Priestia megaterium: one gene and its partners. The protein of the gene in region 1 interacts with the protein of each later gene in a pairwise test. Links are inferred from orthologs where the notes say so. Each region holds a gene or a part of one and is shown in the gene's direction. Other genes may lie near its edges. The genes, in order: CEQ83_RS19170, CEQ83_RS10370 and CEQ83_RS24400.

What was found.
Region 2: the proteins of CEQ83_RS19170 (region 1) and CEQ83_RS10370 interact in binary tests that used the Bacillus subtilis proteins (3 or more experiments, as listed by UniProt). The link is inferred for Priestia megaterium from one-to-one orthologs.
Region 3: the proteins of CEQ83_RS19170 (region 1) and CEQ83_RS24400 interact in binary tests that used the Bacillus subtilis proteins (3 or more experiments, as listed by UniProt). The link is inferred for Priestia megaterium from one-to-one orthologs.

The regions. Positions count from the first base shown.
Region 1 is NZ_CP023317.1:3,734,482-3,739,845, reverse strand. The notes cover bases 1,419-4,186. They hold CEQ83_RS19170 (glycosyltransferase family 2 protein), read left to right. Parts: upstream 1,419-2,191; coding sequence 2,192-3,181; downstream 3,182-4,186. Other genes in these bases: CEQ83_RS19160 (GNAT family N-acetyltransferase), read left to right, coding at 3,811-4,186; CEQ83_RS19165 (hypothetical protein), read left to right, coding at 3,289-3,729; CEQ83_RS19175 (DUF6044 family protein), read left to right, coding at 1,419-2,179. Outside these bases: CEQ83_RS19180 (GtrA family protein), read left to right, coding at 37-456; more of CEQ83_RS19175, read left to right, coding at 494-1,418; more of CEQ83_RS19160, read left to right, coding at 4,187-4,257; CEQ83_RS19155 (hypothetical protein), read right to left, coding at 4,270-4,566; CEQ83_RS19150 (hypothetical protein), read left to right, coding at 4,859-5,197; CEQ83_RS19145 (DUF1540 domain-containing protein), read left to right, coding at 5,298-5,364.
Region 2 is NZ_CP023317.1:2,066,385-2,071,937, forward strand. Bases 1-2,957 are described here. They hold CEQ83_RS10370 (PTS fructose transporter subunit IIABC), read left to right. Parts: upstream 1-521; coding sequence 522-2,393; downstream 2,394-2,957. Other genes in these bases: pfkB (1-phosphofructokinase), read left to right, coding at 1-509; CEQ83_RS10375 (aspartate kinase), read left to right, coding at 2,589-2,957. Also shown: more of CEQ83_RS10375, read left to right, coding at 2,958-3,971; CEQ83_RS10380 (YusW family protein), read left to right, coding at 4,088-4,573; CEQ83_RS10385 (superoxide dismutase family protein), read left to right, coding at 4,762-5,352; CEQ83_RS10390 (FAD-dependent oxidoreductase), read left to right, coding at 5,469-5,553. UniProt on the Bacillus subtilis protein: The phosphoenolpyruvate-dependent sugar phosphotransferase system (sugar PTS), a major carbohydrate active transport system, catalyzes the phosphorylation of incoming sugar substrates concomitantly with their translocation across the cell membrane.
Region 3 is NZ_CP023317.1:4,746,208-4,752,498, reverse strand. What follows is about bases 1,323-5,017. They hold CEQ83_RS24400 (efflux RND transporter permease subunit), read left to right. Parts: upstream 1,323-1,706; coding sequence 1,707-4,817; downstream 4,818-5,017. Other genes in these bases: CEQ83_RS27290 (hypothetical protein), read left to right, coding at 4,854-4,991; CEQ83_RS24405 (TetR/AcrR family transcriptional regulator), read right to left, coding at 1,323-1,438. Also shown: CEQ83_RS24410 (DUF502 domain-containing protein), read left to right, coding at 1-544; more of CEQ83_RS24405, read right to left, coding at 566-1,322; CEQ83_RS24395 (YozQ family protein), read right to left, coding at 5,025-5,198; CEQ83_RS24390 (ABC transporter substrate-binding protein), read right to left, coding at 5,308-6,291. UniProt on the Bacillus subtilis protein: Required for self-resistance to surfactin, an antimicrobial lipopeptide surfactant produced by B.subtilis. Also required for swarming motility.

The DNA.
Region 1 (5,364 bases):
ATTTTTATGAAAGTATCAAAATCAAAAGGAGTTTATATGAAAGGATCTTTTGTACGTTTTTTAGTAGTGGGACTGGTCAATACAGCAGTAGGTCTCTCCATTATGTATGTGTTGCTTCATATCTTTCATCATTACTGGATAGCGACGTTCGTTGGCAATGCAGCGGGGGCAGTCGTCAGCTACGTGTTAAATCGAATATTTACGTTTAAAAGCGGAGTTCATTTATCAAAAAGCATACTGCGTTTTATTTTAGTTATTGGCATTTGCTACGGCTTGTCTTACTATATTGGACTGCAGTTCTCCAGCTGGTTATTGCATCAACTTCCTGTTGCGGTGCGTCCGTTCAAAAAAGACGTCGGTATATTAATTGGAACAGGTCTGTATACGCTTTTAAATTATACGGGTCAAAAATACTTTGTATTTAATACAAAAAAAGAAGCAGTCGTCCACGATTAGCTTTTAGTCATTATGAAATGGAAATAGGTGTTAACAGATGAAGAAAGAAACAGCTATGAATAAAGAAAAAACATTGCTTATTATCGCTTTCCTTTTGCTGCTTGCGTATGTATCTCCTATGTTTTTGCTTGGGGAAAATTCACATATACGCGTGCATGATAATTTAGACTCAAATATTACGTGGTATAAAGTTCTGCATCGAAGCGGAGAGCTGTTTGGCTCCAGTCATGCCGTATTACCTCAAATTATTAACGGATTGCCGAGGAATACGTTTGGAACAGAATTTAGCGGTATCCAGTGGCTATATGGTTTATTCCCGACCATGCTTGCATACAGCCTGAGTCAAACGATCACGCGCGTATTTGCTTTAATTGGAATGTATTTGTTATTAAAAAAGCATTTTATTAAAAGCAAGGATGCGTATGCGATTCGAGTGCTTGTATCGCTTGCTTTTGCACTTACGCCATTTTGGCCTTCGGGCATGCTGAGTACATTAGGACAGCCGCTGGCGCTGTGGGCGTTTTTAACCATTCGAAACCGCGAAGGAACGTGGAAGGAATGGCTTACACTTTTACTGCTCCCGTTTTACGCGAGCTTTGTGCTCGGGTTTTTCTTCTTTTTAGCAGCGATGGGGCTGCTATGGCTAAGAGACGTAGTAAAAAAACGAGCGTGGAATATTCCTTTTTTAAGCAGTATTGCAGCGATGACTGCTGTCTTTCTGCTCATTGAATACCGACTTGTTGATTCGCTTTTATTTCCGGAGGCCCCGACGAGTCGAAATGAATTTTTAAGCTCTACTCTAAGCTTTGGACATTCCGTTCGCCTTGCTTTGAAGAACTATACGCTCGGGCATACGCATGTAATGACGCTTCATACTTTTGTCATTTTACCGCTTTCTTTTGTCGTATTGTGGTTTGTTGCTCGAAATCGCAAGGAAAAGCTTGAAAAAACGTTTTTGCAGTTATTTATTCTTAATCTACTACTGTCGATTTGGTATGCGTTTTGGTTTTATAAAGGTTGGGAGCCGCTAAAAGAAAAATATCAGCTTTTTAATACGTTCAACTTTGCTAGATTTCACTTTTTACGCCCGCTCATTATTTATTTGATGTTTGCCGTTGGCGGCTATGTTTTGTGGAAAAGGAGCAAGGCGTGGAAAAAGTTTGTGTGGGTATGTTTGATTTTACAGCTGCTTTTGTTATTTATAGCAAATCCTGAACTTTACTATCGCTACAATCACGAGCCTTCAGTCAAAGAATTTTATGCTGTGCATCAATTTGATGAAATAAGCAGATATATTGGAAAACCTAAATCATCTTATCGCGTAGCGAGCATAGGGCTTCATCCATCAATTGCTCAGTATAACGGCTTTTATACGCTAGATACGTATAACAACTTCTATCCGTTAACATATAAACATGAGTTTCGCAAAATTATTGCCAAAGAGCTTGATAAAAATAAAAAACTAGAAAGCTACTATGATCATTGGGGCAATCGCTGCTATGTGTTTGTTAGCGAGCTAGGGAAAAAATATGATTACCGAAAAGACTCAACGAAAAAAATCCGTCATTTGCAGCTTAATATCAGCCAATTTAAGAAAATGGGCGGTCGCTATATTTTTTCAGCTGTGCCAATTGAAAATGCTGAAAGCGACGGTTTGCACTTTTTAAAAGCATTTAACGATAAACAGTCCGCTTGGAAAGTGTATGTATATGAAGCAAAGTAAGGGGGCAATAACATGAACAGACCTATTTTAACGATCGTGGTTCCATGCTACAACGAAGAAGAAGTATTCACAGAGACGTCTTTTCAATTAACTACTGTAGTAAAAGAACTGATTAATGAACGACTTGTATCAAGTGAAAGCACTATTTTATTTGTAGACGATGGAAGTAAAGACAGCACGTGGTCGCTTATTGAAAAAGAAAGCTGCAGCAATTTGTTTGTAAAAGGGTTAAAGTTAGCGCGAAATGTAGGACATCAAAATGCTTTGCTTGCAGGATTAGAAGTAGCTCATAAGCAATCTGACTGCGTCATTTCCATTGACGCGGATTTGCAAGATGATATCAGCGTCATTCGTACTTTTGTAGAGAAATATTGGCTCGGGTATGAAGTTGTATATGGCGTTCGAGACAGCAGAGAAACCGATACATTTTTCAAACGAACCACGGCAGTAGGGTTTTATCGTTTTATGAACAAGCTAGGAATTCAGCTCATTCAAAATCACGCTGATTTTCGCCTTATGAGCAAACGTGCTCTTGGTGAACTCATGAAATATAAAGAAGGAAACGTCTTTTTGCGGGGCCTTGTACCATTAGTAGGATTTCGCTCCACGGAAGTCACATATGACCGCAAAGAACGGACGGCGGGTGAGTCAAAATATCCGCTAAAGAAAATGCTCGCTTTTGCATTTGACGGGATTACGTCTTTTAGCGTAGCACCTATACGCTTACTGACGCTGCTTGGAGGAGCTTCGTTTCTCTTTAGTATTTTGTTTGGCATTTATGCGCTGATTCAAAAATATTTAGATCATACGCAAATTGGCTGGACGTCTCTTATTTTATCAATTTGGCTTGTAGGCGGCCTGCAGCTAATGGGAATAGGTCTTGTCGGAGAATACATTGGCAAGATTTTCAACGAAGTGAAACAGCGTCCTAAATATGCGATTGAAAGAGATTTATATACAAAACACTCGTTAGACAAACAAAAAGATTTGCTGATGCATTAATTAAGAAGCTTCTCCTGAATGGAGAGGCTTTTTTGTTAAAGTGTTTATCATAATTTTTAAGGTAATAGGAGATGCTACTACTAAAATTTCTAAGGAGATCAAAATCTATGAAAAGACTACTTTATACAGTCAGCACTTTTTGTTTTGTTTGGCTTGCTTTTGCAACCATTCATGTCAGCGCTCTTTCGATTGAGAAACTTCCAATGAAGAAATCATCTGAACAATGGTCGGTCGAACTGACAAAAGCGAGCATGACGGGAGATAATCAGCTAAAGTGGAAAAATAACGTCTATCATACATATGGATTAACCGTTGAAAACATTGGAAAAGACGTAGAGCGTGTGCAGGTCCAAGCTTTTAGGCACGAAGGAAAAAATAAGGCGAAATACAGCTTGTTTTCTCCTATTGAAAGGTCTAACTTAAGCAAAAGCGGTCAGCGTTTTCGCTATGCCAATTTTGCTGTTCCTGGAAAAGCGGCAGGCTTAGACATCATGATTAACTGGACGGATGAACAAGGCAACCATCAAGAACATTTTGAATTTAAATAAAAGTCTTCGCTTAGGCGAAGACTTTTTTTTGCAGGAATTTATCTCTGTATGTGGAAAACGAACACGAAAGGAGAGATTGTGATGATTGCAAAAGCTACTGAAGAAGAAATACAGGAAATTCGGACGAAATCTGCTGATGCGCTGTTTGAAGGAACAACGCATCAGTTTCAACCGTCAACTGAACGCGTAAATGAACTAATTGATAATGCCCTTGAAAAAGGGTGTTATTATTTAGTATCTAGACAAGAAAATAAACTTGCAGGCTGGGTTTTTGTCGGTCCATCTGCCGACTTCTTTTCAAAAGCAGAAATTGGCTTTATCTACGAGTTATATGTTTTACCAGAATACCGCGGGCAAGGTCTAGCCAAGCCGTTAATGCAAAAAGCAATTGATGAATTGTCTATCAAAGGATACCCTGAAATCAGACTCAGCGTTCATGCTGGGAATTTTGCACAGCATGTGTACCGTGAACTTGGATTTGTAGATAAACAAATATCAATGAGCCTACAGGTGGCAAAACGTCCGTAATGTTGGTGAATGTCAGCGAGTCCATAAAACATAAGATGTTATACATGCGATGAGGTTCGGTAATGAAAGTAAAAGCAAATAAGTAGCCCAAACGGTGCTTTTATCCAGTGATTCAACAGCTCCGGCACCTGTATTACCTGAGGAGGGGGGATCTTCAAGCGCGTTCATAACTAAAGCCGCCGCTGCTAAAATAATCCCTCCAATGCTTCCGGTTGTTTTGACAATTGCAACGTGGAAAGTAGATGAAAAAGCAATGCTAAGAAGCAGCAGCAAGCTTCCCAAAAAAGCAGATAACATATATCGTTTCATGTGCTCACCATCCTTTATAAAATCATACCATATTTTACTTCTTTTTTCTTTTTATTGAAAAGCTATTGACGTAACCTATAAAACATATTAGAATAGTCAGAAATAATTTAAAAGCGAAATATTCTTATCTAGAGAGGTGGAGGGACTGGCCCTTTGAAGCCTCAGCAACCACAATCATTGAATGGTGCTAATTCCAGCATAGCCTAGCTCTGACAGATAAGAAGAGGAATCTTTTTCTATGATGAAATCCTCTTCTTAGGAAGAAACATTTCGTATAGAAAAGGTGATGACATTGAAAAATACACAACAGGCGCTAAGCGTTGATGATTATTTAGATCTATACTTGTTAGCAAAAGAACTAAAAGACGAAACGTGGCAGCAGGAAATTTTAGCCGCGCTAAAAACGAAGCAAAATCGTTCATTTGAAGACAAACAATCCGCACTCGTTCAAGAAATATGGGAAGATTTTAAACAGTTAAATGAAGATATTTCTTTTACGTATCGCTTAATTCAAGAAGAGCCAACTAATGAACAGTTTCAAGTTAAATTAAGGAACTTGAGAGAACGGCGGATCACGCTGAGTCGTGAATTATATTTAGCTAAAAAACAGTATGTTGAACACACGCAGTAAAAGGATCCGCTTGATAAACAAGCGGTTTTTTTGCATGTAAATGTTAGAAGCGTTCTATTTCGGGTAGTAAATAGATAAGACAAAAAAAGGAGGGATAACAGTGGCCCAAGGTGTATTATGTGAAGTGAATGAGTGCATGTATTGGAAATCGGGAAATAAATGCAGTG
Region 2 (5,553 bases), 1.7 Mb from region 1 along the record:
CGAAAACGCTTCCAAGTTCTGTGTATGAAACGTTAACGGAACTAGCAGCAGCGAACGGAGTAAAAGTAGTAGTAGATGCAAGTGGAAAAACCTTGCTAGACGTCGTGTCTCACAAGCCGTTTTTTATCAAACCAAATCATCATGAACTTGCAGAATTGTTTGATGTAGAAGTAAACAGTGCAGAAGATGCGCTAGTATACGGTAAAAAGCTTGTGGAACAAGGAGCGCAAAACGTCGTTGTATCCATGGCAGGCGATGGAGCACTTCTTATTAACGAAAGCGGTGTCTACAGTGCCACAGTCCCTAAAGGAACAGTGAAAAATTCTGTTGGAGCTGGCGATTCACTTGTAGCTGGATTTATTGCTTCTTATGTAAAGCAAGGGGATTTATTAGAAGCCTTTCAAACAGGAGTTGCTTCAGGAAGTGCCACAGCATTCTCACTTGAATTATGTACAGCAGAAGATGTAAAGACGCTTCGTGAACAAGTGTCAATCACAAAGGTAGAGTAGGGGGAACCGAGAATGAGAATTACAGAACTATTAAAAAAAGATACAATCATTCTTGATTTAAAAAGCACGTCAAAAGCTGATGTTATTGATGAGTTAGTTGGAAAATTAGACGAAGCTGGTCGCTTAAGCGACCGAGCTGGCTATAAAGAAGCAATTTTAAATCGTGAATCTCAAAGTACAACGGGAATTGGGGAAGGCATTGCCATTCCGCATGCAAAAACAAGCTCGGTAAAAACACCGGCCATTGCATTTGGACGCTCAACAGAAGGTATTGATTATGAATCATTAGACGGACAGCCTGCACATTTATTCTTCATGATTGCAGCGAGTGAAGGCGCGAATAATGCTCACTTAGAAACATTATCTCGTTTGTCTACGTTATTAATGGACGAATCGTTCCGAAAAACGTTGCTAACAGCATCATCAATTGATGAAGTCATTAAAGCAATTGATGATAAAGAAACTGAAAATGAAGCGCCGGAAGAAGAAGTGGATACAGCTTCAGATCAATTAGTGCTTGCTGTAACGGCTTGTCCAACAGGAATTGCCCACACGTATATGGCAGCGGATAGCCTAAAAGCAAAAGCGAAAGACATGAACGTGACGCTCAAAGTTGAAACAAATGGTTCCAGCGGTGTTAAAAACGCGTTGACGAAGGAAGAAATTGAAAACGCTACCGCTATTATTGTTGCAGCGGACAAGCAAGTAGAAATGGAACGTTTTGCAGGTAAAAAAGTTATTCAAGTTCCAGTAGCTGAAGGAATTCGTAAGCCCGAAGAATTAATTAACCGCGCGTTAAAAGGAGACGCTCCTGTATACAGCGGCGGCGGTGGCAGCAAAGAAGGCGGAGAAAGTAAAGGATCAGAGCGTACAGGGTTTTACAAACACCTAATGAGCGGTGTATCAGCAATGCTTCCGTTTGTTGTAGGGGGCGGGATCTTAATCGCCATTTCATTTATGTTTGGTATTCACTCAGCAGAACCGAAAGATCCAACGTACAATGCGTTTGCAGCGGCGCTAAAAACAATTGGCGGAGATAATGCATTCTTTTTACTAGTACCGGTACTAGCAGGGTTCATTGCGATGAGTATTGCTGATCGTCCTGGTTTAGCTCCTGGTATGGTTGCAGGTCTTTTAGCAGCTTCTGGCGGAGGCGGTTTCTTAGGTGGTTTAATCGCTGGTTTCTTAGCGGGTTATGTAGTAGTGGGGTTAAAGAAATTGTTCAGCGTCCTGCCGCAAGCTCTTGATGGAATTAAGCCAGTTCTTCTTTATCCGCTATTTGGGATTTTTATCTCAGGATTGATTATGCTTTATGTTGTAAATGAGCCAGTTAGTGCAATTAACAAAGGGTTAACGCACTGGTTAAGTGGATTTGGCACGGGTAACTTAGTATTATTAGGTATTATCTTAGGCGGTATGATGGCTATTGATATGGGTGGTCCTATTAATAAGGCAGCCTTTACATTTGGTATCGCAATGATTGATGCTGGAAACTATGCTCCACACGCAGCGATTATGGCAGGCGGTATGGTTCCGCCACTAGGTATGGCTATTGCGACAACTTTGTTCAAAAACAAATTTACTCGCCAAGAGCGTGAAACAGGTAAAACGTGTTATGTAATGGGTCTTTCATTTATCACAGAAGGTGCGATTCCATTCGCAGCAGCTGACCCAGGCCGTGTTATTCCCGCATCGGTTATCGGTGCTGCAGTAGCAGGTGCTTTAACAATGATGTTCCACATCGGTTTACCAGCACCACACGGCGGTGTATTCGTTATCGGAATTGTACAAGGAAATCCTCTTTTATATGCACTAGCAATTTTAATTGGTGCCATTGTGACAGCGGTCCTTGTAGGTGTATTAAAAAAACCAAAAGCAGAATAACAAATAAAGACTGATTTTACATCATGTAAAATCAGTCTTTTTGTGTTTTTCTGGTAGACATTTGTTCTTTATGAGAGTACAATTACGGTAGTATTCCTTTAATTTTTAGAAAAGTTAGATAGATAAGCTTTTCTACTTGATAAAATATGGTACAATAATCGAATATTAAAAACAAAGTAAGGAAGTGTCTCAAACATGAAGGTTGCGAAGTTTGGCGGGAGTTCAGTTGCAAGCGCAGAGAAATTTAAACAGGTTGCGCATATTGTAACGTCTGATAAAGAGAGAAAGCTGGTAGTTGTATCAGCTCCGGGCAAGCGATACGGAGAAGATACAAAAATGACAGATTTGTTAATCGCACTTTCTGCCAAAATACAGCTTGGAGAAGATTACGTCGATGAGTTTGGGCAAGTAATCGATCGCTATCGTGAAATCGTGGTTGACTTGTCTATGCCAGAAACGATTATTACTGATATTATTGCGAATTTACAATCACTTATTGATTTACATAAAAACGATCCGTTTCGCTTATTAGATTGTCTCAAAGCAAGTGGAGAAGATAATAACGCAAAGGTAATGGCTGCTTATTTAAACCATTTAGGGTTTGAAGCTCATTATGTAAATCCAAAAGAAGCAGGTATTTTTGTTTCTGATGAACCAGGAAGAGCAAGAGTGCTTCCACTGTCTTATGAAAAACTGCCGCAGCTAAGAGAGCGTTCGGGCATTTTGGTGATTCCAGGATTTTTTGGCTACTCTGAAGAAGGGAACATGGTTACGTTCTCGCGCGGTGGGTCAGATATTACAGGTTCAATTGTAGCAGCAGGAGTAAAAGCTGACTTGTATGAAAACTTTACTGACGTAGATGCTATTTACAGCGTAGATCCAAGACTTGTGGAAAAGCCTCATGAAATGAAAGAAGTCACATACAGAGAAATGCGTGAACTATCCTATGCAGGTTTTTCTGTCTTCCATGATGAAGCGCTAGAGCCGGTTTATAAACTAGGCATTCCTGTATGTGTAAAGAATACAAATAATCCTGAAGCAAAAGGTACATTCATTGTAGCTGAGCGCCCTCACGGCGATACGCCAGTAGTTGGAATCGCTGGGGACAAAGGTTTTTGCAATATTCATGTGAGCAAATACTTATTAAACCGTGAAATTGGTTTTGGCAGAAGATTGCTTGAAATTTTAGAAGATGAAGGTATTTCATACGAACATACTCCTTCAGGAATTGATAATATCTCTGTCATCATGCGCGAGCATCAGCTTACGCCAGATGTGGAAAAACGCGTATTTGCTCGAATTGAAAAAGAACTTGAAGTAGATGAAATCTTTATTGAACGTGATCTTGCTATGGTTATGGTAGTAGGAGAGGGAATGAATAGCACAGTAGGAATTGCTGCGAAAGCTACAGAAGCTTTTGCTCGTGCTGAAGTGAATCTTGAAATGATTAACCAAGGTTCTTCTGAGGTAAGCATGATGTTTGGTGTGAAAGCAGACGCTTTAGACCGTGCTGTTCAAGCTCTTTATAATACGTATTTTAACAGCATGTACAGTATTTCTTATTCTAATGTAAAATAAACAAGACGAAAAACCCCGCTTTCTTTTTAGAGAGCGGAGTTTTCTAGTGAAGGCGTATATAAATTGAATTTGTGGACATAAAGGGAAGGAAGAGTGAAGTCAAAGGAGGAAACACAGTGAAGAAAAGACCCTTTTTCATATTCTTTTCCCTTATAGGTATGAGCGTACTTTCAGCATGCCACAATGATGATGCGGCACCCGCAAGAGAAGCTCAAAATAAACAAGGCGTGACAAATGGCGGAACGCCGATGAGCTATGATAATCAAAGTGAAAACACATCTTTTAACTTTTCAAAATTTGATTTAGAAGTAGACTACAAGGGGCTTAATAATGATTATGAAGCCGACTATGAAAATGAAAACGATGAGATAGAAGCCAAAGTGGATGATAATATTAACGATGAGCACTTGAACGGAGACAAAGCGTTTAATAAATTATCTTCAACATTTAAAAAGTTAAATTTTGATCAGCGCACCCCCGATGAAGATGTAAAAAAGGAAGTAATCGATGCGTTTGGCCTAAAAAAAGATTTTCAGTCGTTTGAATTAGAAGTTCGTTTTTCAAACGGAACGGAAAAAGAATACAACTTTAAACAAAAGTAAGACGTTAAAACAAAGTATTTTAGTTGAAGGAAAATCCGAACGATGAATTGAGGTTCTTCATTAAGAATCCAACTCGTTCGGATTTTTTCTTTGGTAAGGTGAACGTATGTCTCAATCTTATTTTTGATGTCTAAAAAAAGGAAAATAGTGAAAGGATGGTGATAAATAAGCAAAAGGAGGAATCACGGATGCAAAAGTTGATAATGAACGGATGCGTAGTCTTTGTTCTGTTATTGTTAGGAGCATGCAGCATGGTAAAAGAGCAAAATAACGCTCATGAAAACCACCTGAAAACCGAGGAAGCGAAAGAAACGAGCGAGGTATCGGTAGGACCTGTTAAAGTAGATTTAACGAATACGTCAGGCAAAAAAGTAGGAGAGGCTACGCTGACAGAAGCAAAGAACGGTGTGCAAATTAAATTAACTGCTCAAGGTCTTTCACCCGGGAGACATGGATTTCATATTCATGAAATAGGAAAATGTGAGGTGCCGGATTTCAAAACAGCAGGGGTCCATTTTAATCCTTTTAAACGTGAACACGGCTTTAAAAATACAAAAGGCCCGCATGCGGGTGACTTGCCCAACTTAGAAGTTGCGCCAAATGGAAAAGTAGATACCGAAATTTTTGCTTCTCTTGTGACGTTGCAAGAAGGAAAGCCGAATTCTCTTATAGATATGGATGGGTCGGCATTAGTGATACATGATAAAGTAGACGATTACACAACAGATCCTTCAGGAAACTCAGGAGATCGAATTGTTTGTGGAGTGATTACGAAATAAGCCAAAAAGCTGTGAGATCATTCACAGCTTTTTTATTGCTGTAACGAGCCGCTTCTAAATTGCGGTGAGCTTCTTTTTTTTGCACAATAGAAGAAAGAGTTAAAGAAGGTGAAAACATGCATAAGCAAGTTGTTGTAATAGGTGGAGGAATAGGTGGGTTAACAGCGGGAGCGCTTTTAGCTAAACATGGCTATGAAGTGA
Region 3 (6,291 bases), 1.0 Mb from region 1 along the record:
GATTGTCCCTATTATCCTTGTTATTTATATTTTGGTAAGAGTATTTAATTTTTTAGACAGCATTTTAGGGAACGTATTGAAGCCCTATATGAAGCAGGATTATATACCTGGTATTGGAATCTTAGCAACGCTTGTCTTAATTACGTTCTTAGGGTGGTTATCTACCCGTTTTTTCGCTGGGAAAATTATTAACTTAATTGATCGATTGTTAGAAAAAATACCGCTTGTTAAAACGCTATATAGTGTCATTAAAGATACATTTCAATCTTTTCTTGGAGAGAAAAAGTCTTTTTCAAAAGTAGCTTTAGTGCCAATGCCCGGCACGTCAATGAAAGTCATAGGGTTTGTGACCTCTGAAGAAGTAGAAGAGGTGATTCATTCGTTAAAAGACCATGTCGCTGTCTATGTTCCACAAACTTTTCAAGTAGCCGGTTTTACTTTTTTGATTCCAAAAGAAGAAATTGAATGGTTAGATATTAAGCCGGAAGAAGCAATGAAGTTCGTGTTATCTGGGGGAGTATCTAGTTCAAAAGCAGAAAAATAACAGAAAGCTTGAAGCCTTCTGTTATTTTTGTTGGAGTAAAGCTGTTAAAAGATTAAGCGGTTCTTCCAACGGTTTAAGTTCCGTTAAATTTCCAACCATGCCTTTTACAATAGCAGCGGTAGGCTTATCTTTTTTTAGCTCCGTTTGTAAAATGTGAAAGCTGTCTGCGTGTTCATCAGAAATATGATCGCTGGTGTCTAGCAGATGTTTAATTTCCTCAAGAGCTTGTTTTACCTGCTCATTTTTACTTAGAAAAGTCGTTCGTTCCTTTCCGTATATATCTTCACCAAAAGAAGCGGGAATAAGGGGACGAGGTTTTCTAGCTAATAAATCTTCTACTAATACGTCAACTCGTTCCATTATGTACTGCGCGACTTCTTTAAAGGTAAGCTCGTATTGATTGAAGATAATAATTTCTAAAAAGGAATGATGAATACCTTCAATCATTTTCGTTAAATCGGAGATATAAGGAGTTACGTCTTCTCCGTATACGCTAACGAGGCTTTTGCGATGAAAGTAAAACGTTTCTCGCTGCATTTTATGAACAAAGGTCTCCACTTCTTTGTTAAATGGAATAGATTTTTCCCGGATTTGCATGATAATAAAATCTCTGTGCTCTGTAATAAATTCATAGAAATAGATGAGCTGATTCATATAGCGGCTGCGGGCATCGTTTACTTCCTCGTCGAGAGCATAAACAGAGCTAAAGAGCTTTTCATAGTAAAAGTTTAGAATTGATAATAAAAGTGCATCCTTAGATTTGAAGTGCAGGTAAAATGCACCTTTTGAAATGTTACATTCATCTACAATTTCTTGCACAGAGGTAGCATTAAATCCTTTTTTTGCAAAAAGCTTAATCGAAGCTTCAATTATTCTTTTTTCTTTTTCTTTCAAGTATTCTACCTCCTTTATTGAACAATTTGACCATTCATTTCGTTAGATAATAGTATCATACACTAAAAAAGATAAAGGTATATATCAAAGTTAAGAACGGGAGTCAGTTCCTCTAAAAAAGATTTATCGTAAATATGTCTTTATTATGAACATATTAGGAGAGAGACTGCTTAGGGTTGACACTGACCGGTTAGTCATTTATATTTTAAGTTGTTGTGACCAATCAGTCAATTTTATTAGTATACATATATTTGAAGGAGGATATGCATTGGGGAAGTTTATTAAATTTTCATTGAAAAATAAATTTGCAGTATGGCTGTTAACACTCTTTGTCATTATTGCAGGGCTGTATTCAGGATTTAATATGAAGCTAGAGACCATTCCTGATATATCAACGCCTGTTGTAACAGTCAGTGCAACTTATCCGGGCGCCACTCCGGAACAAGTGGCAGACAAGGTGAGTAAGCCAATTGAACAAAAGCTTCAGGGACTGAGCGGCGTTGACACAGTTAGCTCGTCTTCTTATGAAAATATGGCTACCATTCAAGTTGAATATGGCTTTAGTAAAAATATGGAGAAGGCAGAAGACGAAGTCAGACGAGCTCTTTCAAACGTGGATCTGCCAGATGATGTAGAGGAACCAAATGTTTCAAGACAAAGCATCAGTGATTTTCCGATTATTTCATTAAGTGTTTCAGATGATAAAAAATCATTAGAAGACTTAACGAAGTATGTAAAAAATACCGTTGTTCCACAAGTTGAAAAAGTGCAAGGCATTTCTTCGGTCAGCGTGTCAGGAGAACAAGTTGAAGAAGCAGAACTTGTATTCAAACAAGACAAGCTCAAGCAGCTGGGACTCGATGAAGATACGGTGAAAAAGCTGATCCAAGCATCCGATGCAAAAGTGCCGGCTGGTACGTATACGATGGATGGATCTCAAAAATCTGTTGTGGTAGACGGAAAGATGACAACAGAAAAAGATTTGGAAAACTTAGAGATTCCAGCTGTGCCTAGTCAAGGAGCTGCTCAAGGTCAGCAACAAGGAATGAGCCAGCAGCAAACACAAAAAGCCGTGCAGCAGGCGCCGTCCGCAGCTTCGATTCCAACTGTGAAATTAAAAGAAATTGCGGATGTTAAAGTGACGGGGAAAGCAGAATCCATTTCTCGCACGAACGGAAAACCTTCAATTGCTGTACAAGTTGTCAAAGCGAAGGATGCGAACACAGTAAATGTTGTAAATGATATTAAAGAAAAAATGAATAGCCTAGAAAAGAAAAATAAAGACCTTCACGTTGACAATATTTTTGATCAAGGTAAACCGATTGAAGATTCTGTTCATACGATGCTAAATAAAGCTATTATCGGTGCGGTCTTTGCGGTTATTATTATTCTTTTATTTTTACGTGATATTCGTTCAACGATTATTGCCGTTATTTCAATTCCGCTTTCGCTATTAATCGCCATTTTGGCGCTCAAATCAATGGATATCTCTTTAAATATTATGACGCTTGGAGCGATGACTGTAGCCATCGGAAGGGTTGTAGATGATTCCATTGTCGTTATTGAAAATATTTACCGCCGCATGGCTTATCAGGAAGAAAAGCTTACAGGAAAAGATTTAATTGTCGCGGCGACGAAAGAAATGTTTGTTCCGATTTTTTCTTCTACAGTCGTAACCGTGGCCGTATTCTTACCGTTAGGTCTCGTAGAAGGACCGGTAGGAGAGCTATTCTTACCGTTTGCGTTAACGGTTGTTTTTGCACTGTTAGCATCACTGCTAGTAGCGGTAACACTCGTGCCAATGCTTGCTCATTCGTTATTTAAAACAAATGTAAAAGTCAAAGAAGAAAAGCCAAGCAAACTAGCGCACGGATATAAGCGAATTTTGAACTGGACGCTAAACCATAAGCTTATTTCCTTTGGGTTAGCCGTACTACTGTTAGTAGGAAGTTTATTTTTAGTTCCTTCTATTGGGGTTAGCTTTTTATCATCCGATCAAGAAAAAACGCTGACGCTTACGTATACACCGAAAGCCGGACAGTCTCAAAGCGACGTGGAAAAAGCAGCGAATCGCGCAGAAGCGTACTTGATGAAGCGAGATGGTGTCAAAACGGTTCAGTATTCGTTCGGTGAAGGTAACTCTTTTAATCCGGGAAGCAAAAATAACGTTTTAACATTTGTGCAATATGACGAGGATACACAAAACTTTGATAAAGAGCAGGATAAAGTATTAAAAGCTCTGAATAAACAAGCGAATCAAGGTGAATGGGGCTCCATGAATACGGCGTCTAGCGGCAGCAATAATTCATTAAACGTCCTTATTTACGGAGATAGCTTAGACGAAATCAAACCTTATGCTGATAAAGTTCAGCGCGTTTTAGAAAAGCATAAAGAACTGAAAAATGTCGATTCTACGCTTTCAAATACGTTTGATGAATATACGCTAGTACCGAACCAAAAGAAAGCCGCTGAACTCGGCTTGTCTGCTAGTCAAATCGGAATGCAAATTTCCAACCTTGGACAGCGTGAAGTATTAACAACTATCCAAAAAGACGGAAATGAAATTAACGTATACCTTCCAAAAGAAAAAGAGGATTTCTCTACTTTTGCCGAACTTTCAAGCACAAAAGTGACCTCTCAAACTGGACAGGAAGTTACATTAAATGAAGTTGTCGATATTAAAAAAGGTAAAACGTCGAATACGGTAACGCGCCGTGATAATAAAATTTATGCAGAGGTAAGTGCCGATATTAAGAGTGACGATGTAGGCGGTGTTTCTTCTAACGTCCAAAAAGAAGTGAAGAAAATTGATTTGCCAAGTGATATGGACATTAACTTTGGCGGAGCATCAGAGCAAATTAATGACTCATTTAGTCAATTAGGAATTGCCATGCTCGCAGCCATTGGTATCGTGTACTTCGTACTTGTACTGACATTTGGTGGAGGTTTAGCGCCATTTGCTATCTTATTCTCACTTCCATTTACACTTATTGGTGCGCTAGTGGCGCTTTTAATCTCTGGGGAAACGATTAGTATTTCTTCGATGATTGGAGCTCTTATGTTGATTGGAATTGTGGTAACCAATGCGATTGTTCTGATTGACCGCGTGATTCATAAAGAGCAAGAGGGTCTTTCAACGCGTGAAGCTTTACTAGAAGCTGGAATGACACGTCTTCGCCCGATCTTAATGACAGCTATTGCAACGATTGGTGCACTGCTTCCATTAGCTTTTGGATTTGAAGGTGGAGGCCTTATCTCAAAAGGGCTAGGGGTTACCGTGATTGGAGGACTAACAAGTTCTACGCTGCTTACGCTCATTATCGTTCCAATTGTCTATGAGTTTTTTATGAAGTTTAAGCGCAAAAAAGTAAAAGAGTAGAAGCAAGACAAATTTCCGCTTTTGAGGTGAATAGCGATGAAGTCAATTGATAAACTAATGAAACAGCTGATTCAACAAGGAATTAAAGCAAAGAAAGTGACGATTGATAAATCAAAGCGCCAGCAGTGGATGTCCATGTCATTGCCTAAAACGGCATGGCAGCATTCAAAATAAAAAAGAGCTGACTTAGAGTCAGCTCTTTTTTTATTAACGATCTGTATCTTCAAATGATCCTTCTTGATAGGCGTCGCTTACTTGCTCATGTGTTTCTGCTAGACCTTGCGAGAGTGCATCTTGTCGGTTATAATCTTCTGTTTCGAACTGGCGGTCAGCCATTTCATTTGTATCTGGCTGCTTTTTAGGCTGTTTTTTTGAATTCATTTTCACCACTCCTATTTAATAAAGTGAGACCACGGTTAGTGTGCGATGAAAGGAAATACATTATACATGAAAGAAAGAGCTTCGATTCGTCGAAGCTCTTTCTTTCATATTATTGTTGTTTTTTATCTAAGAAGATTTTTTCAATATCATCAAGGACGATATTAGCTGCTAACACACCGCCTGCTGTATTCCAAGTAGCATCATCTACTTTATGAACATGATTTTCTTGAGCCACTTTTAGCTTTTTAAAGAGAGGATCGTTTATCCATTCTTTTTCAAGCTTTGTTGCTTCACCGTCTCCCGTTTCATAAGAGAAGTAAAATAGCTGATCGCCGTCCATTGCCGGAATGCGTTCTTTTGTTGCATTCATTTCAGCAAAATCATCCTTGTCTTGAGACTCAGGGCGAGCAAATCCAAGCTGATCTAAAATAACACCTGAGAATGAATCTTTATGATAGATACGAACGTCTCCAGCTGTAAAGCGTACAACTGAGATTTTTTGTTTTAACTGATCTCCAAGGCGTTTCTTTAAATCTGCTACGCGATTGTCATAGTCAGCTAATACTTCTTTACCTTTTTCTTCTTTGTTTACAGCTTTTGCATATAGCTTAAAGTTTGATTTCCAATCTCCGCGCAGCTCCTCAGAGAATACAGTCGGAGCAATTTGACTAAGCTGATCGTATACTTTTTCTTGTCGCATTTTATTTCCGATAATCAAGTCAGGCTTTAAAGCAGCGATTGCTTCTAAGCTTGGCTCGCTTTCTGTACCCACACTTTTAACGCCTTTCATCTGACCTTTAATATGGTCATACCACGGATTTCCTAACCATGATTGAACAGCGCCCACAGGCTTTACACCCATTGCAAGAAGAGCTTCAGTACCTTCGTTTGTTAAAACAACCACTCGTTTAGGCGTTCCTTTAATATCGGTTTTATCCATTGCGTGTTTTACTGTGTAAGTTTCGCCAGAACCCTCAGTTTTTTCTTTTTTATCGCTGTCAGCGCCGTTTGAATTACCGCAGGCTGCCAGCACAAGCAGTGTCATAATGGTAAGAATGGACAACAAATATGACAACTTGCCTTTAGAATATGT